Regions from separate parts of the Streptomyces sp. NPDC016469 genome, predicted to be linked through region 1. Evidence: riboswitches for the same ligand, from Rfam matches in the RefSeq annotation. Region 1 holds a riboswitch; the other holds the start of a gene.
The links. Region 1 has a riboswitch for S-adenosylmethionine ahead of ABZ565_RS28180 (aminotransferase class V-fold PLP-dependent enzyme). Riboswitches for the same ligand answer to the same signal wherever they lie in the genome.
Positions count from the first base shown of each region.

Region 2: another riboswitch for S-adenosylmethionine. It lies ahead of thrC (threonine synthase); the one in region 1 lies ahead of ABZ565_RS28180 (aminotransferase class V-fold PLP-dependent enzyme).

Region 1 covers NZ_JBEYCQ010000030.1:4,779-20,607, reverse strand. Annotated here, with positions in the region: gene ABZ565_RS28205 (NlpC/P60 family protein) at 1-649, opposite strand, end outside; gene ABZ565_RS28200 (NYN domain-containing protein) at 936-2,297, opposite strand; gene ABZ565_RS28195 (hypothetical protein) at 2,336-2,578, opposite strand; gene ABZ565_RS28190 (rhomboid family intramembrane serine protease) at 2,738-3,475, shown strand; gene ABZ565_RS28185 (Lrp/AsnC ligand binding domain-containing protein) at 3,472-3,753, shown strand; gene ABZ565_RS28180 (aminotransferase class V-fold PLP-dependent enzyme) at 3,775-5,151, opposite strand; SAM riboswitch class IV at 5,328-5,445, opposite strand; gene trpD (anthranilate phosphoribosyltransferase) at 5,528-6,592, opposite strand; gene ABZ565_RS28170 (ubiquinol-cytochrome c reductase cytochrome b subunit) at 6,714-8,360, opposite strand; gene ABZ565_RS28165 (Rieske 2Fe-2S domain-containing protein) at 8,357-9,412, opposite strand; gene ABZ565_RS28160 (c-type cytochrome) at 9,409-10,218, opposite strand; gene ABZ565_RS28155 (heme-copper oxidase subunit III) at 10,281-10,901, opposite strand; gene ABZ565_RS28150 (hypothetical protein) at 11,104-11,505, shown strand; gene ABZ565_RS28145 (Ig-like domain-containing protein) at 11,529-12,785, opposite strand; gene ABZ565_RS28140 (cytochrome c oxidase subunit 4) at 12,910-13,308, opposite strand; gene ctaD (cytochrome c oxidase subunit I) at 13,305-15,041, opposite strand; gene coxB (cytochrome c oxidase subunit II) at 15,038-15,829, opposite strand, start outside.
Region 2 covers NZ_JBEYCQ010000020.1:4,054-19,882, reverse strand. Annotated here, with positions in the region: gene ABZ565_RS22745 (sugar isomerase) at 1-429, opposite strand, end outside; gene ABZ565_RS22740 (extracellular solute-binding protein) at 723-1,973, shown strand; gene ABZ565_RS22735 (DUF3263 domain-containing protein) at 2,018-2,278, shown strand; gene otsB (trehalose-phosphatase) at 2,496-3,317, shown strand; gene ABZ565_RS22725 (trehalose-6-phosphate synthase) at 3,314-4,705, opposite strand; gene ABZ565_RS22720 (glucosyl-3-phosphoglycerate synthase) at 4,770-5,708, opposite strand; SAM riboswitch class I at 5,862-5,988, shown strand; gene thrC (threonine synthase) at 6,006-7,298, shown strand; gene ABZ565_RS22710 (MoaD/ThiS family protein) at 7,327-7,605, shown strand; gene ABZ565_RS22705 (cold-shock protein) at 7,961-8,167, shown strand; gene groL (chaperonin GroEL) at 8,537-10,159, shown strand; gene ABZ565_RS22695 (TetR/AcrR family transcriptional regulator C-terminal domain-containing protein) at 10,247-10,957, opposite strand; gene ABZ565_RS22690 (CocE/NonD family hydrolase) at 11,085-12,770, shown strand; gene ABZ565_RS22685 (SGNH/GDSL hydrolase family protein) at 12,799-13,719, opposite strand; gene ABZ565_RS22680 (rhodanese-like domain-containing protein) at 14,091-14,666, opposite strand; gene ABZ565_RS22675 (sulfite exporter TauE/SafE family protein) at 14,802-15,545, opposite strand; gene ABZ565_RS22670 (rhodanese-like domain-containing protein) at 15,542-15,829, opposite strand, start outside.

The sequences.
Region 1 (15,829 bases):
GGGTGCCCGCGTCGCGGCTGGCGCGGGCCTCGTCCTGGCGGATCTTCGCCTGCTCGGCCGCGGTGAGGGTGTTGAGCAGGCGGCGCGCCTCGGCGAGCTTCGCCTGCTGCTTCTTCTTCTTCTCACCGAGCGTCTTGCGGACGGAGGCGAGGTCGCTCAGCTTGTCCTGGGCCTCCTTGCGCTGCTGCGCGAGGGCCCGCTGCTTCTCCTGGACCTTCGACAGGGCCTCGGTCTGCTTGGCCGTCAACTGGTCGAGCGCGGACGCCTGGTCGAGGAAGCTGTCCGGGTCGGACGAGAGGAAGAGCTGGACGGAGGGGTCGATGCCTCCGGAGCGGTACTGCGCGGCGGCGAGGGAACCGAGGCCGGTGCGGAGCTGGTTGAGCTCCTCCTGCCCACGGGCCACCTTGTCCTGGATCGCGCTGATCTGCTTCTCGAGCTTTTCCTGCTTCTCCTTGGCCCCGTTGTACTGCTCGGTGGCCGCTCCGGCCTCGTGGTAGAGCTTGTCGACCTTCGCCTTGACCTCGTTCTTGGTCGGCTTGGGGTCGGCGTGAGCGGCCTGGGAGGACAGGGCGACGGCCGCGGCTGCGGTCGCGGTGAGCACGGTCACACGAGTGCGGCTCGGCTGCTTGGGACGACGGTGGGACGCCACGAAGGCGAGCTCCTTCTTCCTCGAGCCGCCTACCGGATCTGTGGGGGAAGAGATCCCCGGCTCCGTGCAACGTCACGGACTCGGCGGTTCCTTCGCCGCCACCCCGGGTGGGTGATCGACCGCGCGAAGGTTCGAGGCCCGACCTTAGTGACCATCTTGTGATCAGTTCAAATCCTCACAGGAAAAATCTCGTCACACACGGCACTTCTTTACCCACACCCCACGGCGTGTAGCGGCGAATTGACGGTCCGTTCCCTGATCTCTGACGAACTCCCCACAAGGGGTACTAAACCCTCGAAAGCCTCTTCAGGAGCAAGGCGGACGCAACGGGCCTGGCCCCCGCCTTCGCCACTCCGTCGGCCACCTCGCGGTCGGTGGAGACCACCACCACGGGCCGTCCCGGCGGTTCCGCGCGCGCCAGTTGACGGATCAGCTCGTCGGCGGTGACCCCCGGCTTGCTGAACAGCACCCGCACCCCGCGCGGCGGCGCCAGCAGCACCGGTGCGGCCAGCTCCGCCCCGTCGAACACACACGTCATCTCCGCGCCCGTGCGTGCCGCGAGGACCGAGAGCCCGCCGAGCAGCCGCAGCCGCTGCTTCTCCAACGGCATCTGCGGATAACCCGTCTTGGTGACGTTGTAGCCGTCCACGATCAAATGGGCCTGCGGCAGCGCCAGGAGCTGGTCGAGCAGCGCCGGGTCGGTCTCCGAAAGGGCCCTGGCCGCGATGTCCTTGGGCGACATCCGGCCGGGCTCCACCGCGTCCACAGTGTCCGCCGGCCGCATCGAGGAGGGCGGCAGCGCCAGTTCGCGCCGCAGCCCGCCTGCCGCTTCGAGCACCGTGTCCAGCAGCAGCCGCAGCCGCATGTCCTCGACAGAGCGCCCCTCCCGGGCAGCCCTGCGACTCGCCTCGACGGACGCCTCCGCCTCCCCGAGCCTCGCCCTCAGCCGCCGGGTCTCGCTCTCGGCGGCGGACACCTGGGCGGCCGCCTCGGCACGTACCGCCTCGGTCTCGGCGCGTCCCCGGCGCAGCGCCGCCTCACCGCGCTTGACCTCGCTGACCGCGCTGCGCAGCTTGCGCTGGAGGGAGTCCGCCTCCTTGCGGGCGGCGTCCAGTTCGGCGCGGAGCCGTTCCGTCTCGCTCTTCGTGTGGGCCCGGGCCTCGGCCAGCTCCTCGCGCAGCCGCGCCACCTCGCGCCGGCTCTCCTCGCCGGCCCGCTCGGCGTCGGCGCGCTGGACCTCCTCGCCGGCCGCCGCGACCAGCTTGACCCAGCCGTCGGGGCGCAGCACGTACGCCGCGGCCGCCACGTCCACCGGGTCGGCGGCGGCGGGCGGCGCGCCGGATTCCACGGCAGCCGCCAGCTCCGGCTGGGCCTCCCGGAACCGGTCACCGATCCGGCGGCGGAACCGGTCGTCGTTCGCCACGGCGGCCGCCATGGCGTTCCCGGCGAACTTGGCGCGCCGCGACGCCGTGAAGCGGGCATACTGCCTCAGCTGGGTGGGCAGTTCGGCGACCGTGAGGCCACCGAACGCGTCGGACACCAGCGCGACGACCCGGCGCCGTACCCCTTCGGGCAGCGGGCGGTCGAGCGCCTCCACGGCGTCGTCGGCCCCGTCGGCCGACGCGGCGCCGCCCTCGGGCTGCTCCACCATCCGTCACCCCATTGTGTTGTCTCCGCACGGCCCCGTCAGGAGTCGGCACCCGGCCTGTCGACGAGCTCGATCTGGTCCACCGCGTTGCACCAACGACAACGGACCGACTCGATGGTCTCACTGACCACCTCGCGTTCCTCGACGCTCGACTCACCGGCCAGGTCGAGGTGCACGTACTCCACGACCTTCGAGGACCGCGTCACGTCGAAGCGCGTGAGGTTCCCGCAGAGCGTGCAGCGCCAGCGAGTGGTGTCGGTCGGCTGGGGAACGGTCGTCATCGTGCGTCCTCTTTCGTCGAGCCGTGAGCTGCCGGACAAGGGTCTCGCGGTGCGCCGTCGAACTGCGGATGTCCACCTGTCACCCTACGGCCTCGGCGCTTCCCCCCGGCACGGCGAGGCGGTCTGTCCCGTTCGCTCCGCTTGCGTCATGCTCTGTTCATGATCGATCGGCGGGCTGCGGCGGGCAGACTCCTGCGCGCGGCCACTTCGGGCGGGCCACCGGTGACGTACGCCCTCATCGCCCTGTGCTGCGCGGTCTTCGTGATCAGCCCGCTCTCCGGCTTCGTCCCGGTGCGCGGCGGGGCCGACGCGCTGCTCGCCGCGCAGGCGGGCTACTTCGAACGGTGGGGCGTGATCCCGAGCGAGCTGTGGGACGGCTCGGCGCACGCCCTGCTCACCCCGTTCACCGCACTCTTCGTGCACGGCAGCTGGCTGCACCTGCTGGGCAACATGCTGTTCCTGTACGTGTTCGGCGCGATGGCCGAGGAACGCATGGGGCACACCGAGTTCGCCCTGTTCTACCTGGGCTGCGGCTACCTCGCGCTGCTCGCGTACGCCGCCGCGCACGCCACGTCCGACCAGACGCTCGTCGGCGCGTCGGGGGCGATCTCGGCCGTGCTGGGGGCGTTCCTCTACCTCTTCCCCCGGGCCCGGGTCACCAGCGTCTTCCCGTTCCTGCTGTTCCTGCCGCTGCGCTTCCCCGCGTGGGTGGTGCTGATCTTCTGGTTCGTGCTCCAGTGGCTGGCCGCCGAGGGTGCGGGAAGCGGACCCGGTGTGGCGTACCTGGCCCACGTCGTCGGCTTCGCGACCGGGTTCTTCTACGCCTGGGGGCGGTACAGGCGTAACGCTAGAGTGAAGTCTTCAGCCACGGCCACCGAGGGAGAAACACAGCCGTGATCACCGCGATCGTGCTCATCAAAACCAGCGTGGACCGGATTCCCGAGATCGCCGAGGCCATCGCCGCGCTGGACAGCGTCAGCGAGGTCTTCTCGGTCACCGGCACCTACGACCTGATCGCCATGGTCCGGGTGGCCAAGCACGACGACCTGGCCGAGGTCATCCCCGGCCGGATCAGCAAGATCCAGGGCGTCGAGGGGACCGACACCCACGTGGCCTTCCGCACGTACTCGCAGCACGACCTGGAGGCCGCGTTCTCCATCGGCCTGGACGCGTAGGCGGGCGGCGCCGCCCGGCCCTCAGACCTGGGCGGCGCCCCGGTCCGGCACGCAACGGCCGTCCTCGGTGCGGTACTTCCAGCGCGCCCCGTCGCTCACCAGCTCCCGGACCGCGCGCAGGAAGCGCTCGACGTGCTCGTCCGGGGTCCCGGCGCCGAAGCTGACCCGGATCGCGTTGAGCGACCGCTCGCCCGGCTGGGCCTCCGGCGCCCCGCACTCCCCCGCCTCGCCCGGGTCGCTGCCGAGCAGGGTGCGCACGAGCGGGTGGGCGCAGAAGAGGCCGTCGCGCACCCCGATGCCGTACTCGGCGGACAGCGCGGCGGCGAAGTGGGAGCTGTTCCAGCCCTCCACCACGAACGAGATCACGCCGACCCTCGGCGCGTCGTCGCCGAACAGCGAGAGCACCTTCACCTCGGGGACCTCGGCCAGCCCGGTCAGGACCTCGCGGACGAGGCGCTGCTCGCGGGCGACCAGCCGGTCGAAGCCGGCCTCGGTGAGCGCCTTGCAGGCGGAGGCGATGGAGTAGACGCCGATGACGTTGGGCGAGCCGGCCTCGTGGCGGGCGGCGGTGGTGTGCCACTCGACGTCCACGCCGCCGTCCGCGCGCCGGGCCACCGTACGGGAGGCGCCGCCGCCGGCGAGGTACGGCTCCGCGTCGCGCAGCCAGTCGGCCCGGCCGGCCAGGACGCCCGAGCCGAACGGCGCGTACAGCTTGTGCCCGGAGAAGGCGACCCAGTCCACGTCCAGCTCGGCGATGTCCACCGGGTGGTGCGGGGCGAGCTGGGCGGCGTCCAGGACGATCCGGGCGCCGTGGGCGTGCGCGGCGGCGGCCAGCTCCCGTACGGGCCACAGCTCGCCGGTGACGTTGGACGCGCCGGTGACGCAGACGAGCGCGGGGCCGTGCGGCTTCCGGTCGGCGAGGGCGCGCTCCAGGGTGGCGACGGCCTGGGCGGGGGTGCGCGGGGCGTTCAGGTAGGTGACGTGGGCGTCGCGCCAGGGCAGCAGCGAGGCGTGGTGCTCGGTCTCGAAGACGAAGACCTGGCAGTCGGCGGGCAGCGCGGCGGCCAGCAGGTTCAGCGAGTCCGTGGTGGACCGGGTGAAGACGACCTGGTCCTCGGGGCGGCAGCCCAGGAACTCCGCCACGGTGGCCCGGCTCGACTCGAAGAGGTCCGTGGACAGCTGCGAGAGGTACCCGGCGCCCCGGTGCACGCTGCCGTAGTACGGGGCGTACGCGGCCACGTCGTCCCAGACCCGCTTCAGCGCCGGGGCGCTCGCCGCGTAGTCCAGCGCGGCGTAGCCGACCTCACCTCCGGTGACGAGCGGGACGAGGACATCCTCGCCCAGAACCGGCAGCGGGGCACAAAGCGACTGGTCGGCGGCAGCGGTGAAGACAGACATGGCGAACTCCCGTAACAGGCAGGCGAATTCCGCGTGCCCGCGGAAACGCGGCAGCACGGAGTGGAAGAGAAGAGGGGTGTGCGGAGAAGGGCCTCGGGCCCTAACGCATTCGCTTGCTCACAAGAGGCTCCCTGAGGACCAAGGACCCCACGGGTGGACGTCACGCGACGTCGAGGGGTCCGCGCTTGCCACAGACCTCGCTGCCTGCGGCCCGGTCTTCACCCGGGGCACCCCGCCACGGACGGAGGGTTGCCGGACAGCGGGCCGGGGCCGTAGTCGCTGTCACTCATGACCTGCGCAGCATCTTGCCATACGTACGGGAACGCGCAAGGCGCAGTCCGCGATCCGGACTGCGCCCTGCCTCACATCGACGCGCTCACGCGTTGCTGGCGACGACCCATCTCTCCAGCACCCGCCCCGCCTCACCCGAGTCGATGGACTCGGCCGCCTTCGCCATACCGGCCCGGATCTGCTCGGTGAGCGTCCCCTCGCCCGGGTCCAGCGCGACCAGCGCCGCCGCCGAGTTGAGCAGCACGGCGTCCCGCACCGGACCGGTCTCCCCGGCCAGCAGCCGGCGCGCCACATCCGCGTTGTACGAGGCGTCGGCGCCGCGCAGCGCCTCCACCGGGACCAGGTCGACGCCCACGTCGCGGGGGTCGAAGGTCTCCTCGCGGACCACGCCGTCCCGGGCCACCCAGACCCGCGAGGTCGCCGTGGTGGTCAGCTCGTCCAGGCCGTCGTCGCCCCGGAACACCAGGGCGGAGTTGCCGCGCTCGGCGAGCACGCCCGCGACGATGGGGGCCATGCGGAGGTCGGCCACCCCGATCGCCTGGGAGCGCACCCGGGCCGGATTGGTGAGCGGGCCCAGGATGTTGAACGTGGTGGGCGCGCCCAGCTCCGCACGGGCCTTGGCCGCGTGGCGCAGGGCGGGGTGGAACTTCACCGCGAAGCAGAAGGTGATGCCCGCCTCCTCGGCCACCTCCACGACGCGCCGCGGGGACAGCTCCAGGTTGACGCCGAGCTTCCCGAGCACGTCGGACGAGCCGCTGGCCGACGAGGCGGAGCGGCTGCCGTGCTTGACGACCTTGGCACCGGTCCCCGCGATCACGATCGCGGACATGGTGGAGATGTTGACCGTCTTGGCCATGTCGCCGCCGGTGCCGACGATGTCGACGGTCCGGCCCGGCACTTCGATGGTCGTGGCGTGCTCGTACATCGCGCGGACCAGGCCGGAGACCTCCGTGACCGTCTCGCCCTTGGCGCGCAGGGCGACCGCGAAACCGGCGATCTGCGCGTCGGTGGCCTCGCCGCTCATGACGCGGTCCATGGCCCACGCGGTGGCATCGGCGCTCAGGTCCTCGCCGCGCATCAGGGGGGTCAGCACGCTGGGCCAGGAGAAGGCCGCCACGCTGTCGCCGCCGTCCGGGGTCACAACGTTCATGGTCCGCTCCTGGGGTCCACAGCCGATAAGGGAGGGCTCCACCCTATCGAGCCCCCGGGACGGCAAAGAGCCCCGTCCAGCGAATGGACGGGGCTCTCGCCGTGGCGATCAGAACGGGTGATCAGTGGTGGCCGTGGCCGCTGGTGATCTCCTTGTACTCCTCGGCGGTGGGCTTGGCGATCTGGTTGTCCTCGCCGTACAGGCTCTTGCTGAGCCGCGCCCGGACCTTGGTGATCCTGGAGACCTTGCGCTCCACACCGTTCTCGTCGACCGTCGGGCCGATCTCGAGCGGCTTGTACTGCTCGTGCGCGGTGAGCTTGTACCGCGCCTCCGGCGACAGCGGCTCGTGGACCTCGACGAACTCACCGTGCGGCAGCCGCTTGATGAGACCCGACTCGCGGCCGTGCAGCACCTTCTCCTTGTCGCGGCGCTGGAGGCCGAGGCAGATCCGCCGGGTCACGACGAACGCGATGACCGGGCCGACGAAGAAGGCGATACGGACGAACCAGCTGATCGAGTTGAGCGACAGGTGGAAGTGCGTCGCCCAGATGTCGTTGCCGCCGCCGATCAGCATGACGAAGTAGATCGTCACCCAGGCGACACCGAGGGCCGTCCGGGTCGGCGCGTTGCGCGGCTTGTCCAGGAGATGGTGCTCGCGCTTGTCACCGGTGATCCAGGACTCGATGAACGGCCACAGGGCCAGCGCACCGAGGACCAGACCGAACAGGACGAGCGGGATGAAGACACCCAGGACCAGGGTGTGGCCCCAGAGGTTGATCTCCCAGCCCGGCATCACGCGGACGAAGCCCTCGGCGAAGCCCATGTACCAGTCCGGCTGGGCACCCGTGGACACCTGGTCGGGACGGTACGGGCCGATCGCCCAGATGGGGTTGATCGAGGCGATCGCCGCGATGATCGCGATGAAGCCGAAGACCAGGAAGAAGAACCCGCCGGCCTTAGCCATGTACACCGGCAGCAGGGGCATGCCGACGACGTTCTTGTTGGTCCGTCCGGGACCCGCGAACTGGGTGTGCTTGTGGTAGAAGACCAGGATCAGGTGGCCGACCACGAGCCCGAGCATGATGCCCGGCAGCAGCAGGATGTGGATCGAGTAGAACCTCGCGATGATGTCGCCGCCGGGGAACTCCCCGCCGAACAGGAACATCGAGATGTACGTACCGACGATCGGCGTCGACAGGATCGCGCCCTGGGTGAAGCGGACACCGGTACCGGAGAGCAGGTCGTCCGGCAGCGAGTAGCCGGTGAAACCGGTGAACATGCCGAGGACGAACAGCAGGAAGCCGAACAGCCAGTTGATCTCGCGCGGCTTGCGGTACGCGCCGGTGAAGAAGACGCGCATCATGTGCACGAACATGCCGGCCAGGAAGATGACCGCGGCCCAGTGGTGGATCTGCCGGACCAGCAGACCACCGCGGACGTCGAAGCTGATGTCCAGCGTCGAGGCGTACGCCTCCGACATCCGGATGCCCTGCATGGGCTCGTACGGGCCGTGGTAGACGACCTCGTTCATGCTCGGGTGGAAGAACAGCGTCAGGTACACACCCGTGAGGATGATGATGATGAAGCTGTAGAGGCAGATCTCACCGAGCATGAAGGACCAGTGGTCCGGGAAGATCTTGCGCATGTTGGACTTGGCGAGGGAGTAGATCCCCAGCCGGCCGTCCGCCCAGTCGGCCACCCGCTCACCGGCGGGCGCCTTGCGGTTCCCCGGCGCCGCGGCACCGGGTGTGTTCGTCGCAGTACTCATCCGCGCTCCCAGAATGCAGGACCGACGGGCTCTTCGAAGTCACCGAGCGCCTGGAGGTTGCCCTCGCTGTTCACGCCGATCCGCAGCTGCGGGAGGGCGTGGCCGGCCGGACCGAAGATGACGCGGGCGCCGTCGGAGAGGTCGAAGGTGGACTGGTGGCACGGGCAGAGCACGTGGTGCGTCTGCTGCTCGTACAGGCTGATCGGGCAGCCGACGTGCGTGCAGATCTTGGAGAAGGCCACGATGCCCTCGTGCGCCCACTCGCGCTCGCGCTTGTCCTTGATGTCGTCCGGCTCGATGCGGATGATCATCAGGGCGGCCTTGGCGATCTGCGTCTGGAAGTCCTCGTCGTGCTCCTCCAGGCCCTCGGGCATGGCGAAGGTCAGCGAACCGACGACCACGTCCTCGGGACGCAGCGGCTCCATCGTGTTCATGTTGACGAGCTGCTTGCCCTCGGCCCACAGGGTCTTGCGGAGCTTCTTCTCAGGCAGCGGACCCAGGTCGCGCAGGAGCATCACGCCGGAGAGCGGCACCAGGGCCAGCGCACCGAACATGGTGTTGCGGATGAGCTTGCGCCGGCCGAGCGCCGACTCCCGGGCGCCGTCCGCGAAGTCGGACAGCACCTTCGCCTTGACCTCGGGCGTCGCCTCGATGGCGTGCCGGTCATCGGCGACCTCGACGTCGGACATCAGGGTGCGCGCCCAGTGGACGGCGCCCGCGCCGATCAGGAAGAGCGCCAGCCCCAGGGTCAGACCCAGGGAGAAGTTGAGCGCGCTGACATGACCGAACGGGAAGATGAAGACGATCTTGTCGACCGGGAAGATGACGTAGGAGGCGATGAAGCCCACCGTCGCCAGCATGGACAACAGGAACATGGTCGCGACGGTGCGCTCGGAGCGCTTCGCGGCCCGCTCGTCGATGTCCTGGATGCGCGGCTTGTGGGCCGGCAGCCCCGGGTCGGCGAACGGGTCGTCGTGCGCCTTGTCCACCGCGCCGTGCGCGGCACCCTGCGCGTCGGGCAGGTTCTCTTCTGGAATCTCTTGGCTACTCATGACTTCTTGGCCTTAGCGGTGTGGGCCGCGACCCAAATGGCAACTGCGATCAGACCGCCCAGACCGAAGATCCAGCCGAACAGACCTTCGCTGACCGGACCCAGGCCACCGAGAGCGAGGCCGCCGGGGGACTCGGCTTCGGAGCCGTTCACGGTCTTGACGTAGGCGATGATGTCCCGCTTCTGCTTCTCGGGCATCGTCGAGTCGGGGAAGGACGGCATGCTCTGCGGGCCGGTCAGCATGGCCTCGTAGATGTGCTTCGGGTCCACGCCGTCCAGGTCCGGCGCGTACTTGCCGTTCGTCAGCGCGCCACCCTTGCCGGTGAAGTTGTGGCACTGCGCGCAGTTGGTACGGAACAGGTCGCCACCCTTGGCGATGTCCGCACCCTCAGGGCTGACCTGGCTCTTGGTCGGGACGACCGGACCGGCGCCGAGCGACGCGACGTAGGCCGCGAGCTGGTCGATCTCGGCCTGGCTGTAGATGACCTTCTTCTTCGGTACCTGGGCGCCCGGCTGCTGCGCGGGCATGCGGCCCGTACCGACCTGGAAGTCCACGGCGGCGGAGCCCACGCCGACAAGCTGCGGCCCGTCGGTGGTGCCCTGACCGCCGGTTCCGTGGCAGCTGGCGCAACCGACGGAGTACAGCTTCTTGCCCTCTTCGATGGCGAGGGACTGGGCGGTGTCGTCGGCCTGCGCCTTACTCGCGGGCGCGAACGCGGCGTACAGCCCCCCGGTGGCCGCCAGCGCGAGGAGTAGTACGACGACCGCCGCCAACGGATGGCGTCGTCGTGCGGAGAGCTTTTTCACGGATTACCCCGGTGTCAGGATCTTCTGCGTCGATGCTGGATGTGGTTCGGGCTCGGGCCCGGTTACTTGATCATGTAGATCGTGGCGAAGAGGCCGATCCACACGACATCGACGAAGTGCCAGTAATAGGACACGACGATGGCTGCGGTCGCCTGTTCATGGGTGAACCTCTTGGCCGCGTATGTCCTGCCCAGAACGAGCAGGAAGGCGATGAGACCGCCTGTCACGTGCAGACCGTGGAAGCCTGTGGTCAGGTAGAACACCGAGCCGTACGGGTCGGAGGACAGCGAGAGGCCGTCCTTCTTCACCAGCTCGGTGTACTCGAAGACCTGGCCTCCGATGAAGATCGAACCCATCACGAAAGTGATCACGAACCACGCACGGAGCTTCTTCACATCGCCCCGCTCCGCGGCGAAGACGCCGAGCTGGCAGGTGAGTGAGGAGAGCACCAGGATCGTGGTGTTCGTCGCCGAGAACGGGAAGTTCAGGGCGGACGCCATTTCCTTCCAGTGTTCCGGTCCGGTCACCGATCGCAGGGTGAAGTACATCGCGAAGAGGGCCGCGAAGAACATCAGCTCGGAGCTCAACCAGATGATGGTTCCGACGCTGGTGAGGTTCGGCCGATTGACCGACGGGTGCGCGTGCCCGGTTTCTACTGTCGTTGCTGTCGCCACGACCGACATTATGTCGGTCGCTTATCCCGCCCTCACTCCGGGGGGTGCCGTTCGGTGTGTCAGAGGGGTGTGTCCTGCCCGAACGGCCCATGGAAGGGCTGTGCGAACCGGTGCTGACACGCTGTCGGGCGGAGTACGATCCGCGCATCGGACGGCTCTCGCCCACCGAGCGCCCCGAGTGCCCCGAAGACACGGATGTCACGGAGGAACCATGCAGCCGACCGCCACGGTCCTGGTCTACAGCGACAACGCGCACACCCGTGAGCAGGTGAGGCTGGCAGCAGGGCGCAGGCCCGCGGCGGACGTGCCGCCGGTGGAGTTCCTGGAGTGCGCCACCCTGCCCGCCGTCCTGGACGCCCTGGACCGCGGGGGCGTCGACGTCTGCGTGCTGGACGGTGAGACCGCTCCGGCGGGCGGCATGGGCGTCTGCCGGCAGATCAAGGACGAGATCTTCCGCTGCCCGCCGGTCCTGGTCCTCATCGGGCGCCCGCAGGACGCCTGGCTGGCCACCTGGAGCCGCGCGGACGCCGCGGTGACGCTCCCGGTGGAGCCGGTGGAGTTCGCGGACTCCCTGGCCGCCCTCCTGCGCACACGGCTGTCCGTGGGAGCCTGAGCCCCCACGGACCGTTCGCACGGTCAGACCTGGGGACGCAGCCGCGCGGCCTCGACCGTGTCGACCCGTGGTGCGGTGGTGTCGTTGTTGAGCGCGCTGCCCTTCTGCCACTTGGCCCAGGACAGGTTCCAGTCGCCGTAGCCGTTGTCGAAGGGCGTCATCGTCTCGCCGTCGCTGCCGACGACGCTGACGATGTCGCCCTCGCGCACGGTGTTGAAGAACCACTCGGCCTCGCTGGTGCTCATGCCGGTGCAGCCGTGGCTGACGTTGGCGTACCCCTGCGAGCCGGTGGACCAGGGCGCGGCGTGCACGTATTCGCCGCTCCATGTCACCCGGGTGGCCCAGTAGACGTCGAGGTCGTACGAGTCCGAGGACCCGGCGGCGATCCCGATGGACTCCCCGCGCATACGTACGTACTGCTCCTTTCCGAGCACCACCTTGACGCCGTTGCGCGTGTCGAAGCCCGGTTTGCCCGTGGTGACTGGGATGGTGTTGATCACTTCGCCGTTGCGGAGCACCGTCATGGTGTGCTCGGAGGCGTCCGTGATGGCCTCGATGCGGTCCCCCGTGGTGATCTTCAACGCCTTGGCGGGGGCCCCGTAGAGCGCGTTGGTGACTTTTATGCCGGTCAGGTTGGAGCTGACTTCGATGTCGGCCTTCACCGGCCAGTACTCCTTGGGCCGGTAGTGCAGCGTCTTGTCGTCGACCCAGTACCAGGAGCCGGTGACCGCGGGCGTGGAGCGGACCTGCAGGCCGCGCTCGACGGTGGCGCGTGAGGCGTTGTCCGTGACGGGGGCGCTGAGCTGGGCCGTGAGGGGCTGGCCGACGCCGTAGGTGCCCGCCTGGGGGCCGAAGGTGACCTTGAGGAACTTGGTGGCCTTGGCGGTGTCGAAGGACATCGTGCGGGTGCCGGGGGCCCCGTCGTCGTCCTCCATGCGGACCTTGACGGTGTAACGGGTCCCTGCGGCCAGCGGGGCGGTGGAGTGCCACCGGTGTCCGTCGGCGTCGAGTTCGCCCGCCAGATGGCGTCCTGCGGCGTCCACGGCCGATACGTCGGTGATCCGGCCGTCGTCGGCGTCGACCCGGATCTCCAGGGGCTTGTCGGGGTCGACCTTCTTGCCGCCGTCGGGCGTGTTGAAGGAGACCTCGTCGGCCGCGTCGAACGGCTGGGCCGACAGGGGGTGACCATCGGAATCCCCGCAGGCTGCCGCCCCGGCGACCAAGGTCGCGGCCAGCAGAGTGCAGCTCACTACGGGACGGATGCGCAGCGTGTGGTTCATGGACTCACGCTAAGAACATTCGTCCGTTTCAGCGCGCGGGACGACTGCAAACGGGGGGCCGACACTTCTTGTCGAAGTGTCGGCCCCCCGTCAGGTGGAGCGGTGTGCTACCGGCGGACCGGTCTCACTGGGTGCGGTTCTCACCGCGGTAGTACTCGAACACCCAGCCGAAGAGGCCGACCAGGAGCAGCGGCGCCGAGAAGAACAGCAGCCACCAGCCGAAGACGACGCCCATGAAACCGAAGGCACCGCCGATCGCCAGCGAGAGCGGCTGCCAGCTGTGCGGGGAGAAGAACCCCACCTCGCCGGCCTCGTCCGCGACGTCGGCTTCCTTGTTGTCCTGCGCCATCGCGTCGACCCGCCGGGCCGTGAAGGCCAGGTAGAAGCCGATCATGAGGCTCAGGCCGAACGCCAGGACCAGCGCGGTGGTGCCTACGGGCTCCTTCGACCACACGCCGTACGTGACGGCCATGACGAGGATGAACAGCGCCAGACCGAGGAACATCTTGCCCTGGATCTTCACTTGCCCGCCTCCTTGCCGCCGGCGAGGGCCTTGTCACCCTCGGAGGCGTGTTCCAGCTGCTCCAGCGCGGTGATCTCCGGGTGGTGCAGGTCGAACGCCGGGGATTCGGAGCGGATACGGGGCAGCGTGAGGAAGTTGTGCCGCGGCGGCGGGCAGGAGGTCGCCCACTCCAGCGAACGGCCGTAGCCCCACGGGTCGTCCACCTCGATCTTCTTGCCGTACTTGGCGGTCTTCCAGACGTTGTAGAAGAACGGCAGGATCGACAGGCCGAGCAGGAACGAGGAGATGGTCGAGATGGTGTTCAGCGCGGTGAAGCCGTCCGCGGCGAGGTAGTCCGCGTAACGCCGCGGCATGCCCTCCGCGCCCAGCCAGTGCTGCACCAGGAACGTGCCGTGGAAGCCCACGAACAGCGTCCAGAAGGTGATCTTGCCGAGCCGCTCGTCCAGCATCTTGCCGGTGAACTTCGGCCACCAGAAGTGGAATCCGGAGAACATCGCGAACACCACGGTGCCGAAGACCACGTAGTGGAAGTGCGCGACCACGAAGTACGAGTCGGAGACGTGGAAGTCCATCGGCGGCGAGGCCAGGATGACGCCGGTCAGACCACCGAAGGTGAAGGTGATCAGGAAGCCGATCGCCCAGAGCATCGGTGTCTCGAAGGACAGCGAGCCCTTCCACATCGTGCCGATCCAGTTGAAGAACTTCACCCCGGTGGGCACCGCGATGAGGAACGTCATGAAGGAGAAGAACGGCAGGAGCACACCGCCGGTGACGTACATGTGGTGGGCCCACACGGTCACCGAGAGGCCGGCGATGGAAATCGTCGCGGCCACCAGGCCGATGTAACCGAACATCGGCTTGCGGCTGAAGACCGGGATCACTTCGGAAATGATCCCGAAGAATGGCAAGGCGATGATGTACACCTCTGGATGGCCGAAGAACCAGAAGAGGTGTTGCCATAGCAAGGCGCCGCCGTTGGCCGCGTCGAATACATGGGCACCGAATTTGCGGTCCGCCTCCAGGGCGAACAGCGCGGCCGCCAGGACCGGGAAGGCCAGCAGGACCAGCACACCGGTCAGCAGGACGTTCCAGGTGAAGATCGGCATGCGGAACATCGTCATGCCGGGCGCGCGCATGCAGATGATCGTGGTGATGAAGTTGACCGAACCGAGGATCGTGCCGAAGCCGGAGAAGGCCAGACCCATGATCCACATGTCGGCGCCGACACCCGGCGAACGGACGGCGTCCGAGAGCGGGGAGTAGGCGAACCAGCCGAAGTCGGCGGCACCCTGCGGGGTGATGAAGCCGGCCACCGCGATGATCGAGCCGAAGAGGTACAGCCAGTACGCGAACATGTTCAGCCGCGGGAACGCCACGTCGGGCGCGCCGATCTGCAGCGGCATGATCCAGTTCGCGAATCCGGCGAACAGCGGCGTCGCGAACATCAGCAGCATGATCGTGCCGTGCATCGTGAACGCCTGGTTGAACTGCTCGTTCGACATGATCTGCGTGCCCGGCCGGGCCAGCTCGGCGCGCATGAAGAGCGCCATCAGGCCGCCGATGCAGAAGAAGGCGAACGATGTGACCAGGTACATCGTGCCGATCGTCTTGTGGTCAGTGGTGGTCAGCCACTTGACGACGACGTTTCCCGGCTGCTTGCGCCGGACCGGCAGCTCGTCCTCGTACGAGTCGTCTGCTGCCGCGGCACCCTGAGGTTCGTTGAGGATGCTCACAGTTTGTTCGTCTCCGCATTCCTGGCCGGGTCAGTCTGCTCGATGCCGGCCGGCACGTAGCCCTTCTGGCCCTTCTTCGCCAGCTCCTTGAGGTGCGCCTGATAGCGCTCCGGGGAGACGACCTTGACGTTGAAGAGCATCCGGGAGTGGTCGACGCCGCAGAGCTCGGCGCACTTGCCCATGAAGGTGCCCTCCTGGGTAGGAGTCACCTCGAAGGCGTTGGTGTGGCCCGGAATGACGTCCTGCTTCATGAGGAACGGCACCACCCAGAAGGAGTGGATGACGTCACGCGAAGTCAGGATGAAACGGACCTTCTCGCCCTTGGGCAGCCAGAGGGTCGGCCCCGGGTTGCCCGTCTGCGGGTTCCGGTCGCCCGGGATGCCGACGTCGTAGACGCCGTCCGCACCCTTGGGGAAGTCCTTGCGGAACCTGTTCGGGATGGCGTCGAGCTCCTTGGGGACCTCGTTGCCCGTGGCGGCGGAGCCGTCCACGTTCTCGATGTAGTTGAAGCCCCAGCTCCACTGGTAGCCGACCACGTTGATGGTGTGGGCGGGCTTCGGGGAGAGCGTGAGGAGCTTCGTCTCGTCCCGGGCGGTGAAGTAGAAAAGCACCGAGACGATGATCAGGGGGACCACGGTGTACAGCGCCTCGATGGGCATGTTGTACCGGGTCTGCGGAGGTACCTCCACCTTGGTGCGGCTGCGCCGGTGGAAGATGACGCTCCACAGGATCAGGCCCCAGACCAGCACGCCCGTGGCGAGCGCTGCCGCCCACGAGCCCTGCCAGAG
Region 2 (15,829 bases), on a different contig from region 1:
GAGCGCGGTCGTCGCGAACCGGGTCTGGACCACTGACTCCTCGTCCGCCCAGTCCAGCACCGCGACCGCGTCGGCGGCCTCCATGACGGGCGTCTTCGGATCGCCGGTCAGCGCGACGGTCGCGGTCCTCCCGCGCAGCTCGCGCAGGAGCGCCAGCACCTCGCTCGTCGTACCGGAGCGGGTGATCGCGACCACCCGGTCGTACGGCCGCCCCACCGGGAACTCCGAGGAGGCGTACGCGTCCGTCTCGCCCTGCCCCGCGGCCTCCCGCAGGGCCGCGTACGCGATGGCCATGAACCACGAGGTGCCGCATCCCGTGACGGCGACGCGCTCGCCCGGCTTCGGCAGTCCCTCGAACTCCGCGCCCGCCTGCGCGGCACGCCGCCAGCAGCTGGGCTGGGTGGCAATCTCAGATGCGGTACGCGACATGCGGAGCGGCTCCTCGGGCTGGGCGGGTCGGACGTGACGGGGTGGACCCGTACGAGAACTGACGTACCGTCGATTAAAGGTCTGGACCAATAAGACCCGTACGTCGAGACCTACTTAGCAGTCGCCGCAGGCCCCGTGCAATGCTGCTGCGTTGTGGAAGCGATACCTCCGTGGTGTAGACCTCTATGCCGGTGGCGGGGAAAATCGCAGCTCACCCGGAGTGCCCCGCGCGGATGCGGGAGCCGCGGGCAGTGCGATCGACGAGGATGGACTGAGCTGTGCAGCGGCGTTACTTGGGACTGACGGCGGCTGTCGCCGTACTGGGGATGACGGCGACGCTGTCGGGCTGCGGCGCGGACAGCGGCCCCGGCGATGTGACGCTGAAGCTGGTCGCGGCCGACTACGGCACGAGCGAGGCGAACAAGTCCGACAAGTACTGGGACGGCATCGCCCGCAGCTTCGAGGCGTCCCACCCCGGCATCAAGGTCGACGTGACCGTCCTGCCCTGGACCGACGTCGACCGCGAGGTCGCCAAGATGGTCAAGGAGGGCAAGGCCCCCGACATCGCGCAGATCGGCGCCTACGCGGACTACGCGAAGGCCGGGAAGCTCTACTCCGCCGACGAGATGCTGAGCATCCCGACCCAGGCCAACTTCCTGCCGAAGCTGATCGGAGCGGGCCAGGTCAACCGCATCCAGTACGGGCTGCCGTTCGTCGCCTCCACCCGCCTGCTCTTCTACAACAAGAAGCTCTTCTCGCAGGCCGGCCTGGACGCCCCCAGGACCTGGAGCGAGATAGCCTCCGACGCCGCCGCGCTCAAGCAGCGCGGGGTGTCCTACCCCATCGCACTGCCGCTCGGCCCGGAGGAGTCCCAGGCCGAGACCCTGATGTGGATGCTCAGCGGGGGCGGCGGCTACACCGACGAGGTCGGCTCGTACAACATCGCCTCCGAGGAGAACATCAAGACGTTCGACTGGCTGAAGTCGAACCTCGTGGACAAGGGCCTCGTCGGCCCGGTCGCCCCCGGCAAGCTGAACCGCGCCAAGGCGTTCGAGGAGTTCTCGAAGGGGAAGGTCGGCATGCTCAACGGCCACCCCACGCTGATGGAGGAGGCGCAGAAGGAGGGCGTCGAGGTCGGCATGGTGCCGCTGCCCGGCGAGCACGGCCCCACCGAAGGATCGATGGGCGTCGCCGACTGGATCATGGGCTTCAAGCAGAACGATCACCGGGTCGAGATCGGCAAGTTCTTCGACTTCCTGTTCACCGACAAGAACGTGATCGAGTTCGCCGACATGTACGACATGCTGCCGGTCACGGGCAGCGCGTCCGCGGCGATGGAGGACGACGCCAAGTACAAGCCGCTGCACCAGTTCCTGGCGGCGCTGCCGGAGTCGGAGTTCTACCCGTTCGGCAAGACGTCCTGGGCGGCGGCGAGCGAGTCGATCAAGGAGAACATCGGCAAGACGGTGCAGCCGGGGGCGAACCCGCAGAGCGTGCTGGAGCGGATTTCGCGGGATGCGACGCAGGCGGAGGCGGCGGAGTAGCCTCCGCGTTCCGCGGGGGCGGGGCGCGCCATATATTGGCTGATATGACCGCCCACCCCCCGAACGGCCCTGCCGAGTCCGCGCCGCTGTCCGACCGTGATCGCGCGGTGCTGGCGGTGGAGCGGCAGTCGTGGGCGGGGGCGGGGGCGAAGGAGCGGGCGATCCGGGAGCGGCTGAGGCTGTCGCCGACCCGGTACTACCAACTGCTGAACGCGTTGCTGGACGATCGGCGGGCGCTGGAGGAGGACCCGGTGACGGTGAATCGCCTTCGGCGCGTCCGGGATGCCCGCCGGGGGAGGCGCTAGCGGGGCGCCTGCGGCGGGCCAGTTCCCCACCCCGCCCCTTCCCGAAACCGGGGCGCTGCCCCGGGCCCCGCTGCTCAAGCGCCGCAGGGGCTGGGTTTCGGGGCGCTGCCCCGGGCCCCGCTGCTCAAGCGCCGCAGGGGCTGGATTTCGGGGCTCCGCAGCGGGGGTACGGGGGCAGCGCCCCCGCGACAAAGGCGCGCGGCGATACGCTCACCGTATGGGCACCCCACAGACAACCGCAGGCCGTACCGGGCTGGAAGCCATCCTCGCCCGGCCCGCCGAGGCCCTCGTCGCGCTCGACTTCGACGGGACGCTGGCGGACATCGTGCCGGACCCGGAGCAGGCGCGGGCGCACCCCGGAGCCGTGGAGGCGCTCGCCGCCCTCGCGCCGAAGGTCGCGTCCGTGGCCGTGATCACCGGGCGCCCCGCCGACGTCGCCGTGCGGTACGCCGGGGTCGCCGGGGTCGCCGGGCTCGACCACCTCGTCGTGCTCGGGCACTACGGCGCCGAGCGCTGGGACGCCGTGACCGGGACCGTGCACGCCCCCGACCCGCACCCGGGCGTCGCGGCCGTGCGCGCCGAACTCCCCGACGTATTGACGGAGTCCGGGACCTGGACCGAGGACAAGGGCCACGCCCTCGCCGTGCACACCCGCCGCGCCGCCGATCCGCAGGCCGCGTTCGACGCGCTGTGCGGGCCCCTCGGCGAGCTGGCCGCGCGCCACGGGCTGATCGTGGAGCCGGGGCGGCTGGTCCTGGAGTTGCGCCCGCCGGGCATGGACAAGGGCGTCGCGCTCACCGAGTACGTGCGCGAGATCGGCGCCACGTCCGTGCTGTACGCGGGCGACGACCTGGGCGACCTCGCCGCGTACGCGGCCGTGGAGAAGCTGCGCACGGACGAGGCGGACCCCGTCCCCGGCCTGCTCATCTGCAGCGGGAGCGGCGAGGTGCCGGAGCTCGCCGAGCGCGCCGACCTGTCCCTGCCGGGGCCGGGCGCGGTCGTGGACTACCTGCGCGCCCTGGCCGACCGGCTCGCCTAACCCCGCCGCAGCGCCTCCAGCTGGTCCAGGAACCACTGCTGCGGCGGCAGCGCGGTGGCCGCCTCGGCCAGACGTTCCGTGCGGGCGGCCCGTACGTCGTCCGGGAGCGTCAGCGCCCGGTGCAGCGCCTCGGCCGTGGCGGAGACGTCGTACGGGTTGACCGTGAAGGCGTGCTCGCCCAGCTCCTCGTACGCGCCGGCCTCCCGCGACAGGACCAGCGCGCAGCCCTCGTCGGAGACGACCGGGACCTCCTTGGCGACCAGGTTCATGCCGTCCCGGATCGGGTTGACGAGGGCGACGTCGGCCAGCCGGTACGCGGCGAGCGAGCGGGCGAAGTCGTCCTTGACGTGCAGGACGACCGGCGTCCAGCCCGCCGTGCCGTACGTCTTGTTGATCGCGTCGGCGACCTGCTGGACCTCCGCGGTGTACTCCCGGTAGACCGCGAGGTCCTGGCGCGAGGGGTAGGCGAAGGCGACGTGCACGACGCGTTCGCGCCACTCGGGGTGTTCGTCCAGCAGGGTGCGGTAGGCGTGGAGGCCCCGGACGATGTTCTTGGACAGCTCCGTGCGGTCGACCCGGACGACCGTCTTCCGGTCCGGCCCGATCTGCTCGCGCAGGGCGGCCATCCGCTCGTCCACGTCCGCCTCGTGCGCGCGGCTCCGCAGGAATCCGGCGTCGGCGCCCAGGCCGTGGACACCGATGCGGGTGCGGCCGGTGCCGCCCAGGATCTCCGTGCAGCAGCCGATGAAGGCGTCCGCCCAGCGGCGGGTCAGGAAGGCGGCGCGGTCGGCGCCGAGGATGCCGCGCAGCAGCTGCTCGGCGATGTCGTCGGGGAGCAGCCGGAAGTAGTCGACGGGCGCCCACGGGGTGTGCGAGAAGTGGCCGATCCGCAGGTCGGGGCGCAGCTCGCGGAGCATGCCGGGGACCAGCGAGAGGTGGTAGTCCTGCACGAGGACGGCCGCGCCCTCGCCCGCCTCCTCGGCCAGCGCTTCGGCGAAGGCGCGGTTGTACGCCTCGAAGGAGGCCCACTGCCTGCGGAACTCCGCGTCGAAGACGGGCTCGACGGGCGTCTGGTACAGCATGTGGTGGACGAACCACAGCACGGAGTTGGCGATGCCGTTGTACGCGTCGGCGTGCACCCCGGCGTCGATGTCGAGCATCCGGACGCCCGGCTCGCCGACCCCTCGGCGCACCGCCTCCCGGTCGCCGTCGCCGAGGGCGGCGCAGACCCACATCTTGTCGTCCACGGCGCTGAGGCCGGAGACGAGTCCGCCTCCGCCCCGTTTCGCTTCGAGGGTGCCGTCGTCGCCCAGGGCGTACGAGACGGGGCCGCGGTTGGACGCGACGAGAACCTGGGCAGCGGGCTGGGGGGCGTGCTCGGAGACCATGGCCGGAATCTAGCCCGAACCCGATCCGCCCAAACGTACGAAGTCGGACGGGATGCAGTCGCGATCAGGCCGCGCGGCGTGCCAGGTACTCCTCGATCTCGCACATGGGCGGCCTCTCCTGCGTGTCCACCGGGTAGGTGCGCGGAACGAACCCGTCCGGTCCCCGTTCGAACTGGGTCAGCGAGGGGCGCACCAGATGACCCCGGGAGAGCCGCACCTGCGCGGTGCGGTAGATCGCGGCGGCCATCCGGCCGAGCGCCTGGCCGTCCTGGTGGCGGTGGACGCGGACGCCGACGTCCACCTGGGCGAGGGCGTCGAGGCCCACGGTGTGCAGCGCGTCCACGAGCAGGCCGAGCTCGACCCCGTAACCGACCGGGAACGGCAGCCGCTCCAGGAGCGAGCGGCGTACGGCGTACTCGCCGCCCAGCGGCTGGACGAAGCCCGCGAGGAGCGGCCAGTGCAGATTCAGCAGGGGGCGGGCCACCAGCTCGGTGACGCGGCCGCCCTGGCCGGCCACCGTGCCGAGCGGCCGGTCGTACATCGCCTTGACGAACTGCACCTCGGGGTGGGCCAGCAGCGGGCCGACGATGCCGGAGACGAAGTCGGCCGAGAAGTCCTTCAGGTCCGCGTCGATGAAGCACAGGATGTCGCCGCTGGTCACGAGGAGCGACCGCCACAGCACCTCGCCCTTGCCGGGGACGGCGGGGAGGCGGGGCAGGATCGCGTCGCGGTGGACGACGCGGGCGCCCGCGCGGCGGGCGACCTCGGCGGTGGCGTCCGTGGAGCCCGAGTCGATCACGACCAGTTCGTCCACCAGCGGAACGCGCTCCATCAGCTCGCGCCGGATCGTCGCGACGATGTCCCCGACGGTCGCGGCCTCGTTGAGGGCCGGTAGAACGACACTGACGCCCGTACCGTTCGCGGCGGCCCGCACGCTCGCCGGCGGGTGGTCGGCGGCTGACCAGGAACGCCTGGTCAGCCAGCTTTCGACCTCTTCGAGCACGGTCGATACTCCCTGTATGTGATCCATCTCGCGGTACGGACGGCTATCTCACCCGTCCGCTCCTTCGGTTACAGTCTTGAACAACGCGGACGGCCATCGCATGCCGGGGTCGGTCCGCCGACAAATGCGCGGATCCATGATCCGTCGCCACAGCGCTCATCCAGAGGGACAGAGGGAACGGCCCGTTGAAGTCCCGGCAACCCTCCTGCCGACCGCGAGGTCAGGTGGGGAAGGTGCCAATTCCGTCTCGCGGCGAAACGCGCCGTGAGGAAGATGAGGAGAAAGGGCCTCGCCATCATGGCTGTTGAGACTGTCGCAGCACCCACCGAATCTTCCGTGGACCTCGGTCCCGCAGCGGCCCTTTCCTGCCGCGAATGCGGTGAACGGTTCGCACTCGGTCCCATTTTCGCCTGCGCGTCCTGTTTCGGGCCGCTCGAAGTGGCGTACGACCTGCCGAGCGGCTCCCCCGACGAGCTGAAGAAGCGCATCGAGGCCGGCCCGAACAACATCTGGCGTTACGCGCCGCTGCTGCCGGTGCCCGCCGATGTGGCCGACAAGCCCAATCTCAACCCCGGCTTCACCAAGCTGGTCAAGGCCGACAACCTCGCCCGCGAGCTGGGTGTGACCGGCGGCCTGTACGTGAAGGACGACTCGGGCAATCCGACGCACTCCTTCAAGGACCGCGTCGTCGCGATCGCCGTCGAGGCCGCCCGCGCCTTCGGCTTCACCACGCTCTCCTGCTCCTCGACCGGCAACCTCGCCGGTGCGGTCGGCGCCGCCGCGTCCCGGGCGGGCCTGCGCTCCTGCGTGTTCATCCCGCACGACCTGGAGCAGGGCAAGGTCGTCATGGCCGCGGTGTACGGCGGTGAGCTGGTCGGCATCGAGGGCAACTACGACGACGTCAACCGCTTCTGCTCCGAGCTCATCGGCGACCCGCTGGGCGAGGGCTGGGGCTTCGTCAACGTGAACCTGCGTCCGTACTACGGCGAGGGCTCCAAGACGCTGGCGTACGAGATCTGCGAGCAGCTCGGCTGGCGGCTGCCCGACCAGATCGTCATCCCGATCGCGTCCGGCTCGCAGCTCACGAAGATCGACAAGGGCCTCCAGGAGCTGATCAAGCTCGGGCTGGTCGAGGACAAGCCCTACAAGATCTTCGGCGCCCAGGCCGAGGGCTGCTCCCCGGTCTCCACCGCCTTCAAGGCCGGTCACGACGTGGTCCGCCCGCAGAAGCCGAACACGATCGCCAAGTCCCTCGCGATCGGCAATCCGGCCGACGGCCCGTACGTCCTGGACATCGCCCGCCGCACCGGCGGCGCCGTCGAGGACGTGAACGACGAGCAGGTCGTGGACGCGATCAAGCTGCTGGCCCGCACCGAGGGCATCTTCGCCGAGACGGCGGGCGGGGTGACGGTCGGCGTGACGAAGAAGCTGATCGAGGCCGGCCTGCTCGACCCGGCGCTCACCACCGTCGTCCTGAACACGGGTGACGGCCTCAAGACGCTGGACGCGGTGGCCGACACCTCACAGGCGACCGCCACGATCCGCCCGAGCCTGGACGCCTTCCGCGCCGCCGGACTCGCCACCAGCTGACCACCCGAGAATTCAGGAAGGCACCGCCATGAGCGTCAAGGTCCGCATTCCCACCATCCTCCGCACCTACACCGGCGGCCAGGCCGAGGTTCCGGCCGAGGGCGCGACCCTCTCCGAGGTCATCGCCTCGCTGGAGAAGGACCACCCGGGCATCGCCGCCCGCGTGCTGGACGACCAGGGCAAGCTCCGCCGCTTCGTCAACGTGTACGTCAACGACGACGACGTGCGCTTTGAAGGCGGCCTCGACGCGGCGACCCCGGACGGTGCCGGCGTCTCGATCATTCCCGCCGTGGCCGGCGGCTGCTGAGCCCACGGCTGCGTAGCGTCACCGCAATTGCCCCCTCCGCGAGAGAAGCGGAGGGGGCAATTCTGCATGGTTGAGCGGGGTAGAGTGTGGGAAGTCCCCTTCGCTGCCCGTGCCCCTCGCATATGAGAATGCGCCGCGCCACGATCAGAAGCAGCCAATGTGCCCGGCCCTCTTGTGCCATAAGTCGCCTTTGCCGGGCCCGACTTGCCCCGCAAGCTCATGAATTCCCCATATTCGGGCGATCGGTGCCGCCCAGAATTGTCGTCCAATTGACCTGTTGCAGAGGGCAGTTGGGCAGATACATTCAGCCGCGGTCGACGCGCTTCGGCGCACACACGTTACAGGGGAGTTAGGCATGGCTCAGGGCACCGTCAAGTGGTTCAACGCGGAGAAGGGGTACGGCTTCATCGCGGTCGACGGTGGTGCGGATGTATTCGTCCACTACAGCGCGATCCAGATGGACGGGTACCGCACCCTCGAAGAAGGTCAGCGGGTCGAGTTCGAGATCTCGCAGGGCCAGAAGGGGCCGCAGGCGGACATGGTCAAGCTCGCCGTCGGCTGAGCCCGGCACGGCACGTCGGCCGCGACGCCACGCACGTACGAAGGGTCCGTACCTATAGGGGTACGGGCCCTTCGCGTGTCCGGGGCCGCCCGGGTGCCGCCCGGGGGTTGTCCACACTCCGGCCGGGGGGGCTTGCGCCCTCCCGTCGCCCGACCACCACCCCTCAAGGAGCCTTCGGCGCTTGCACTCGACGGGGTCGAGTGCTAATCATTGGGCTTAGCACTCTCCAGGTGAGAGTGACAGAATTTTGGACCGGGCCGGTGAGGCCCGCACGCCAGGCGGGGAAGGAACCGCAGGGCAGGCAGGCCGTCCGTCGCGGGCGCCACTCGGTCCGGAGCAATCCACCCCTGTCCGGGAGGACCACTTCACATGGCCAAGATCATCGCGTTCGACGAGGAGGCCCGGCGCGGTCTCGAGCGCGGCATGAACCAGCTCGCCGACGCCGTCAAGGTCACCCTTGGCCCCAAGGGTCGCAACGTCGTCCTCGAGAAGAAGTGGGGCGCCCCCACGATCACCAACGATGGTGTCTCCATCGCCAAGGAGATCGAGCTGGAGGACCCGTACGAGAAGATCGGTGCGGAGCTGGTCAAGGAGGTCGCCAAGAAGACGGACGACGTCGCCGGCGACGGTACGACCACCGCCACCGTTCTCGCCCAGGCGCTCGTCCGCGAGGGCCTGCGCAACGTGGCCGCGGGTGCGAACCCGATGGCTCTCAAGCGGGGCATCGAGAAGGCCGTCGAGGCCGTCTCCGCCGCCCTCCTGGAGCAGGCCAAGGACGTGGAGACCAAGGAGCAGATCGCTTCGACCGCCTCCATCTCCGCCGCCGACACCCAGATCGGCGAGCTCATCGCCGAGGCCATGGACAAGGTCGGCAAGGAAGGCGTCATCACCGTCGAGGAGTCCCAGACCTTCGGTCTGGAGCTGGAGCTCACCGAGGGTATGCGCTTCGACAAGGGCTACATCTCGGCGTACTTCGCCACCGACATGGAGCGCATGGAGTCGTCCCTGGACGACCCGTACATCCTCATCGTGAACTCCAAGGTCAGCAACGTGAAGGACCTCCTTCCGCTGCTGGAGAAGGTCATGCAGTCCGGCAAGCCGCTGCTGATCATCGCCGAGGACGTCGAGGGCGAGGCCCTGTCGACCCTGGTCGTCAACAAGATCCGCGGCACGTTCAAGTCCGTCGCCGTCAAGGCCCCGGGCTTCGGCGACCGCCGCAAGGCCATGCTCGGTGACATCGCCATCCTCACGGGCGGCACCGTCATCTCCGAGGAGGTCGGCCTCAAGCTGGAGAACGCCGGTCTCGACCTGCTCGGCCGCGCCCGCAAGGTCGTCATCACCAAGGACGAGACGACGATCGTCGACGGCGCCGGTGACAGCGACCAGGTCCAGGGCCGCGTCAACCAGATCCGTGCCGAGATCGAGAACTCCGACTCGGACTACGACCGCGAGAAGCTCCAGGAGCGCCTGGCGAAGCTGGCCGGCGGCGTGGCCGTCATCAAGGCCGGTGCCGCCACCGAGGTCGAGCTGAAGGAGCGCAAGCACCGCATCGAGGACGCGGTGCGCAACGCCAAGGCCGCCGTCGAGGAGGGCATCGTCGCCGGTGGTGGCGTGGCTCTGCTCCAGGCTTCGGCCGTCTTCGAGAAGCTGGAGCTCTCGGGTGACGAGGCGACCGGCGCCAACGCAGTCAAGCTCGCGCTCGAGGCCCCGCTGAAGCAGATCGCCGTCAACGGTGGTCTCGAGGGTGGCGTCGTCGTGGAGAAGGTGCGCAACCTGCCGATCGGTCACGGCCTCAACGCCGCGACCGGCGAGTACGTCGACATGATCGCCGAGGGCATTCTCGACCCGGCGAAGGTCACGCGCTCCGCCCTGCAGAACGCCGCGTCGATCGCCGCGCTGTTCCTCACCACCGAGGCCGTCATCGCCGACAAGCCGGAGAAGGCCGCCGCGGCCGCTCCGGGCGGCATGCCGGGCGGTGACATGGACTTCTGATCCTGACGGATCGGCGGTTCCAGCAGTTCCACGGCACCGGCCCCCGGGGATTCGTCCCCGGGGGCCGGTGTCTTTGCGCGTACGGGGTCAGCCCGCGTCGAGGCCGTCCACGAGACGGGTGAGGAAGCGGTCGAACATGGCGTCCGGAGTGACCGGCCGCCCGGCCGTCGCCAGGGCCTCCGCCAGTTCCGGATGGTTGCCGTCCGCCGCGACCTCCGCCAGATACCGCGCCTCGGCAGCGGCCCGGCCGGGGTCCTGGGCCACCTGTGTCTGGCCGACCTCGTAGCCCACCTGGGCCGCCACGAACGCGGTGAGCTGGGCGAAGACCTCCAGGCGCGCCGCCCCGTCGAGCCCGCTGGGCCGCAGGGCGGCCAGCGCGTGCTCCACGAAAGCCAGCGTGCGGGGGCCCAGGGACCGGCGGGTCTGCACGGCGGCGGGCAGCCAGGGGTGGCGGAGCATGTTCGCGCGCTGGTGGCGGCCGATGGTCTTCAGGTCGGCGCGCCAGTCGCCGGTGAGCGGGCCGGACGTGGGCAGTTCGCCGGAGACGTGGTCGATCATCAGGTCCAGCAGCGTCTCCTTGTCCGGGGCGTAGCTGTAGAGCGACATGACGCCGGCGCCCACTTCCGCGGCGACCCGCCGCATGGTGACCGCGTCGATGCCCTCGGCGTCCGCGACGACGACGGCGGCGGCCGTGATCGCCTCGCGGCTGAAGGCGGGTCTGCGCCCGCGCCGGGGCCGGTCCGGTTCCCGCCAGAGAACTCGCGGATCGATGCCTCCGGCACCTTCGGTGCGGGTCACGTGCTCTGCCTCTCTCACCCTGGTCGCCTCCGCGGTCCATCCAAGCATCCAGTATTCTCGTACTTAGTACGAGAATAGGGGTGCGGGGTTTGCCGCACCCCTGCGTGCCGTACCGATGGAGGCGAAGATGACCCGACCGACGCACGACGCCCACCCCCGGGCCGCATGGACCCCGTCGTCCGCGAAGCCGCCGCTCGCCTCCCGGCTGATGCGCGCCTCATGGCGCGGCCTGCCCGCCGCGCGCCACCAGGTGGGCGTGGAGCGCGGTCTGACGGTCCCCGCCGCAGACGGCAGCCCGCTGCTCACCGACCACTACTTCCCGCGCGCCGAGGGCGACTTCCCGACCCTCCTGGTCCGTACGCCGTACGGGCGGGGAGTGCCATGGTCCCCGCAGTACGGCCTCCTCTTCGCCGAGCAGGGCTTCCATGTGGTCCTGCAGAGCTGCCGGGGCACCGGCGGCTCTGGCGGCGACTTCCACCTCTGGCGCAACGAGCCCGCCGACGGCCTCGCGACGGTCGCCTGGCTGCGCGAACAGCCCTGGTTCGACGGCCGTCTGGGCACCGTCGGCCCCAGCTACCTCGGGTACGTCCAGTGGGCGCTGGCCCTCGATCCGCCGCCGGAGCTGAAGGCCATGGTGGTCCAGGTGGGGCTGCACGATCCGTACGCCCTCTTCCACACGGACGGCGTCCTCAACCTGGAGACCGCGCTCGCCGTGGGCGCCGGCATGACGTACCAGCACCGGGGCATGGGCGCGTTCGTCCGGGCGACCCTGCGCCTCCAGCGCCGGGTGCGCTCCGCCGTCACCGCGCGTCCGCTGCGCGGGGCGTACGCGGACGCGCTCGGCGGCGAGATCCCCTGGCTGGACGAGGTGATGGCCCACCCGGACGCGAGCGACCCGTACTGGCAGGGCGCGTCCCTGGCCGGGGCGGCGGACCGGGCGGCCGTGCCCACCGCCCTTGTCACCGGCTGGCACGACGCCCTCGTGGACCAGACCTTCGCGCAGTACGGCCGGCTGCGCCGGGCGGGCGGCGAGGCGTCCCTGCTGGTCGGCCCGTGGACGCACACCTCGGCGCTCCAGGCGGGCTGGGCCGAGGTGTTCACCGAATCCCTGGCCTGGCTCCGGGCCCACCTGTGCGACGACCCGTCCGGACTGCGCCCGACGCCGGTGCGTGTGCACGTGGGCGGCGCGGAGGCGGGCGCCCGGGACCTGGACGCGTGGCCTCCGGTCGCGGCCACGGCCTCCTGGTACCCGACCGCCGACGGCCACCTCACCCGCGAGGCGCCCTCGGACGCCGCCCCCGTCGCCTCCTTCCGCCACGACCCGGACGATCCGGTCCCCACGCTGGGCGGCGCGCTGCTCTCCCGTACGGCCGGGGCGCGGGACAACGCGTCGCTGGAGGCGCGCGGGGACGTCCTCACGTTCACCGGGCCCGCCCTGGCCGAACCCCTCACCGTCCTCGGCCCGGTCTCCGCCCGGATCAGCGCCGCCACGGACACGGGGCACGGCGAGGTGTTCGTCCGGCTGTGCGACGTGGACCCCGAGGGGCGCTCGGTCAACGTCTGCGACGGCCTGGCCCGGCTCCGCACCACGGGCACGGACCCGGTCCACGTCACGATCCCGATGACCGCCACCGCCCACCGCTTCGCCCCGGGCCACCGCATCCGCTGGCAGATCAGCCCCGGCCCCCACCCGCGCTTCGCGCTGAACCCGGGCACGGGAGAGGGCCGGGTCGACGCGACGGAGTTCGTACCCGTGCGGGTGACGGTGCACGCGGACTCGGAGTTGACGCTGCCGGTGGAGCCGACCGGGTAGGTGGAGGCGCGCCCCCGCGCGCCAGAGGTCAGTGGCGCCCGGCGCCCCTGGTCAGGGTCTTCAGGAGCGCCTGTGCCATGACCTCCTCGCCCTTGGCGTTGGGGTGGGCCGGAGCGGCGGGCGCCGCGGGGCTCAGCGGTTCGATCCACCGGTCGGCGGGCGCCTTGCACATGTCGTGGCCCACCGTCGGCCCGTAGGTGTCCACGTAGTCGGCCCGGTTCAGCAGCGCCACCGTGCGCAGCATCAGGTTGAGGCGCTTCTCCGTGTCCCGCAGGTAGGGGAAGTCCTTCGCGGCGAACGGGACCTGGGGGAAGCAGCCGGTGCCGTCCTCGGGAAGGAGGTCCGGGTAGCCGACGACGACCACGCGTGCGTGGGGAGCCTTGTGGTGCACCTCCCGCAGCACGCGGGCGATCTTGGGGGCCGTCCGGAGGATCTTCAGCGTCAACTGGTCGTACCCCTCGGCCCCGTAGTACTGCTGGCAGGGATTGCCGGCGAGGTCCTTGGCGCTGAGGGTCGCACAGGTGCCGATGATGGAGCCGAAGCCGACGTCGTTGCCGCCGATCTGTAGGGTCACGAGATCCGTGTCCTTCTTCACCGCGTCCAGCTGAGGCCCATTGGTGCCCTGGGCCTGCCACATCTCCGCGGTCGTCGCACCGCCGCAGCTCACGTCGGTGAACGAGGCGACGTGGCGCTCGCGCGCGGTGATCGACGGGTAGTTGTGGTCGGACCGGGCGCAGTTGGCGTCGACCTGTGTGGGTATCAGCGGGCCGGACGTGTAGGAGTCGCCCAGCGCCACGTAGGAGGTGCGGGGGGATCCGTGCGCGCCCCCTGTCGCGGCCGAGGCCGTGCCGGTGAAGCCGGCGGTGAGCGCGCAGCTGCTCAGCGCCGCCAGCGCGATGGCGGTACGTCGCTTGGATACGGCCCTGCCCGGACGCGTGCGGTGGATCATCGTGCCCTCCCCAGAAATGACGACAGTCCGCGGACGGGCAGCGGTGACCGGGGCGCACAGGGCGTCAGAAGGCACCCGGCCGCTCGGCGGCTCGTGCCCGGCGGACCCAACCTCCTCTGTATACCGGCCAGTAGACCGTGAGACCAGTGATCGGACTCAGTCCGAACAAAGGACTGGGCCCTGGTCTCGTATAGCTACGACGAGAGGACGGGTAGCTCAGCGTCATTCCAGGGCTTCCGCTTCCGTGCGGGGCTCGGGGACCGCCGCGCCACTCTTTGCTCGGGTGGGGTTACCCCTTAGGGCAGATACCCGGGGGGGTATTTGTAGTGGGGAGGGATCCGGCTCCGGATCCCTCCCCTTCGTCGTGTGGTTCAGCGGCTGCGCAGTGCGGCCAGCGTGTTGTCGAGGTCGGCGGCGCGGGGGCGGTTGTGGGGGAGCTTGGCGAGCATGGCGGCCATGCCGCAGGTGTTGGTCAGGGCGGAGAAGACCAGACCGGCCGCGATGCCGGCGGAGATGAGCTGGAAGGCGGGGTGGACTACGAGCCCGAGCAGCAGGCCGAGCAGCACGGTCACTCCTGCGGTGAGCCTCACCTGCCGCTCCATTCCCCAGGTGGCGCGGGAGGCACCCTGGGGGCGGTGGAGCTCGTGGCCGTCGGCTGCCCAGGCGCCGGTGCCTCCCGACAGGGTGGCGGCGGTGATGCCGTTCTCCGCGAGGATCTTGCAGGCGTTCTCGGAGCGTGCGCCGGAGGCGCAGACGACCAGGACGTCGCCGCGGCCGGTGGCGTGACGGATGTCGGGCAGCGCGCGCTGGATCTGGTCGAGGGGGATGTTGAGCGCGCCGGGGAGATGGCCGCCGGCGTACTCACCCGGGGTGCGCACGTCGATGATGGTCAGTTCGTGCAGGCGGCTGCGCGCCTCGTCGGTGGCGAGGACTGTGGGGGTGGTCATGGCAATGTCCTTACGGTTCGGAAGTCGTGGTGGAGCGTGATCCGACGAAAGCGGGCCGGAGGCGGTCCTGGGATGCGCGGTGGGCCGGAGGAGTTCTCCCGCCTCCCTGGTCCGAGCCGTTGGCGGCCGTCGTGTTCAGGTGATCGCGTCGACGAGCATGAAGGCCGCTACCGCCAGCAGGACGCAGGCGAAGACCTTCTGAAGGGTGGTGCCGGAGATCTTCGTCCCGAGTCGTTTGCCGTCCCAGGCGCCGAGGATCGCGGCTCCGGTGAAGGGGCCGATGATCTCCCAGTGGAGCCCGCCGGTGGTGCCGGTGCGTGCGGCGAGCGCGGCGAGTGAGTTCACTGTGATGACGAGCAGGCTGGTGCCCACCGCTCGCCGCATGGTCAGGCCCAGGACGCTCACCAGGGCGGGCACGGCGAGGAATCCCCCGCCGACGCCCAGAAAGCCCGTCACGGCGCCGAGTCCGGCACCGGCACCGGCCGCCTTGCCGGGACGGATCCGGTCCGGCGGCTCGGACGCGGAGGGCCGCAGCATGCGCAGGGCAGCCAGCGCGGCGATGAGCGCAAACGCTGCCGTCAGTACCGCTTCGGGCAGGCTCCCGGCGACAGCGCCGGCGAGGAAGGCGGGGACGATGCCCGCTGCGGCGAACAGGGCCCCTGTCTTCCAAGCCACGTTCCCGTCCCGGGTGTGGGCGTACAGGGCGGTGGCGGAGGTGGCGGTGACGATGATCAGGCCGGCGGTGGTGGCGGCGGCCGGGGTGAAGCCGAGCAGGTAGATCAGTGCCGGCACGGCAAGGACGCTGCCACCGCCGCCGAGGGCTCCGAGGGCGAGACCGACGACGGCCCCGGCGATGAGGGCGAGAACGAGTACGGTCACGCTATCCGGCCGCTGTTCCCGCGTTCGTCGACGACCGGGTGCCCGGCGGCGGCCCACGCGTTCATGCCGCCCTCGACGTCCACCGCCTGCGCTCCGCGCTCGGTGAGGAGCTTCGCCGCCTGCTGGGAGCGGTGACCGCTGCGGCAGATCACCACCAGCGGACGCCCCTCGGCCTCGGCGGGCAGGGCGGCGCCGGCGACCAGTTTCGTCAGCGGTACGTGGACGGCGCCCGGGGCGTGGCCCGCGGTCCATTCGGGCTTCTCACGGACATCCAGCAGGACAGC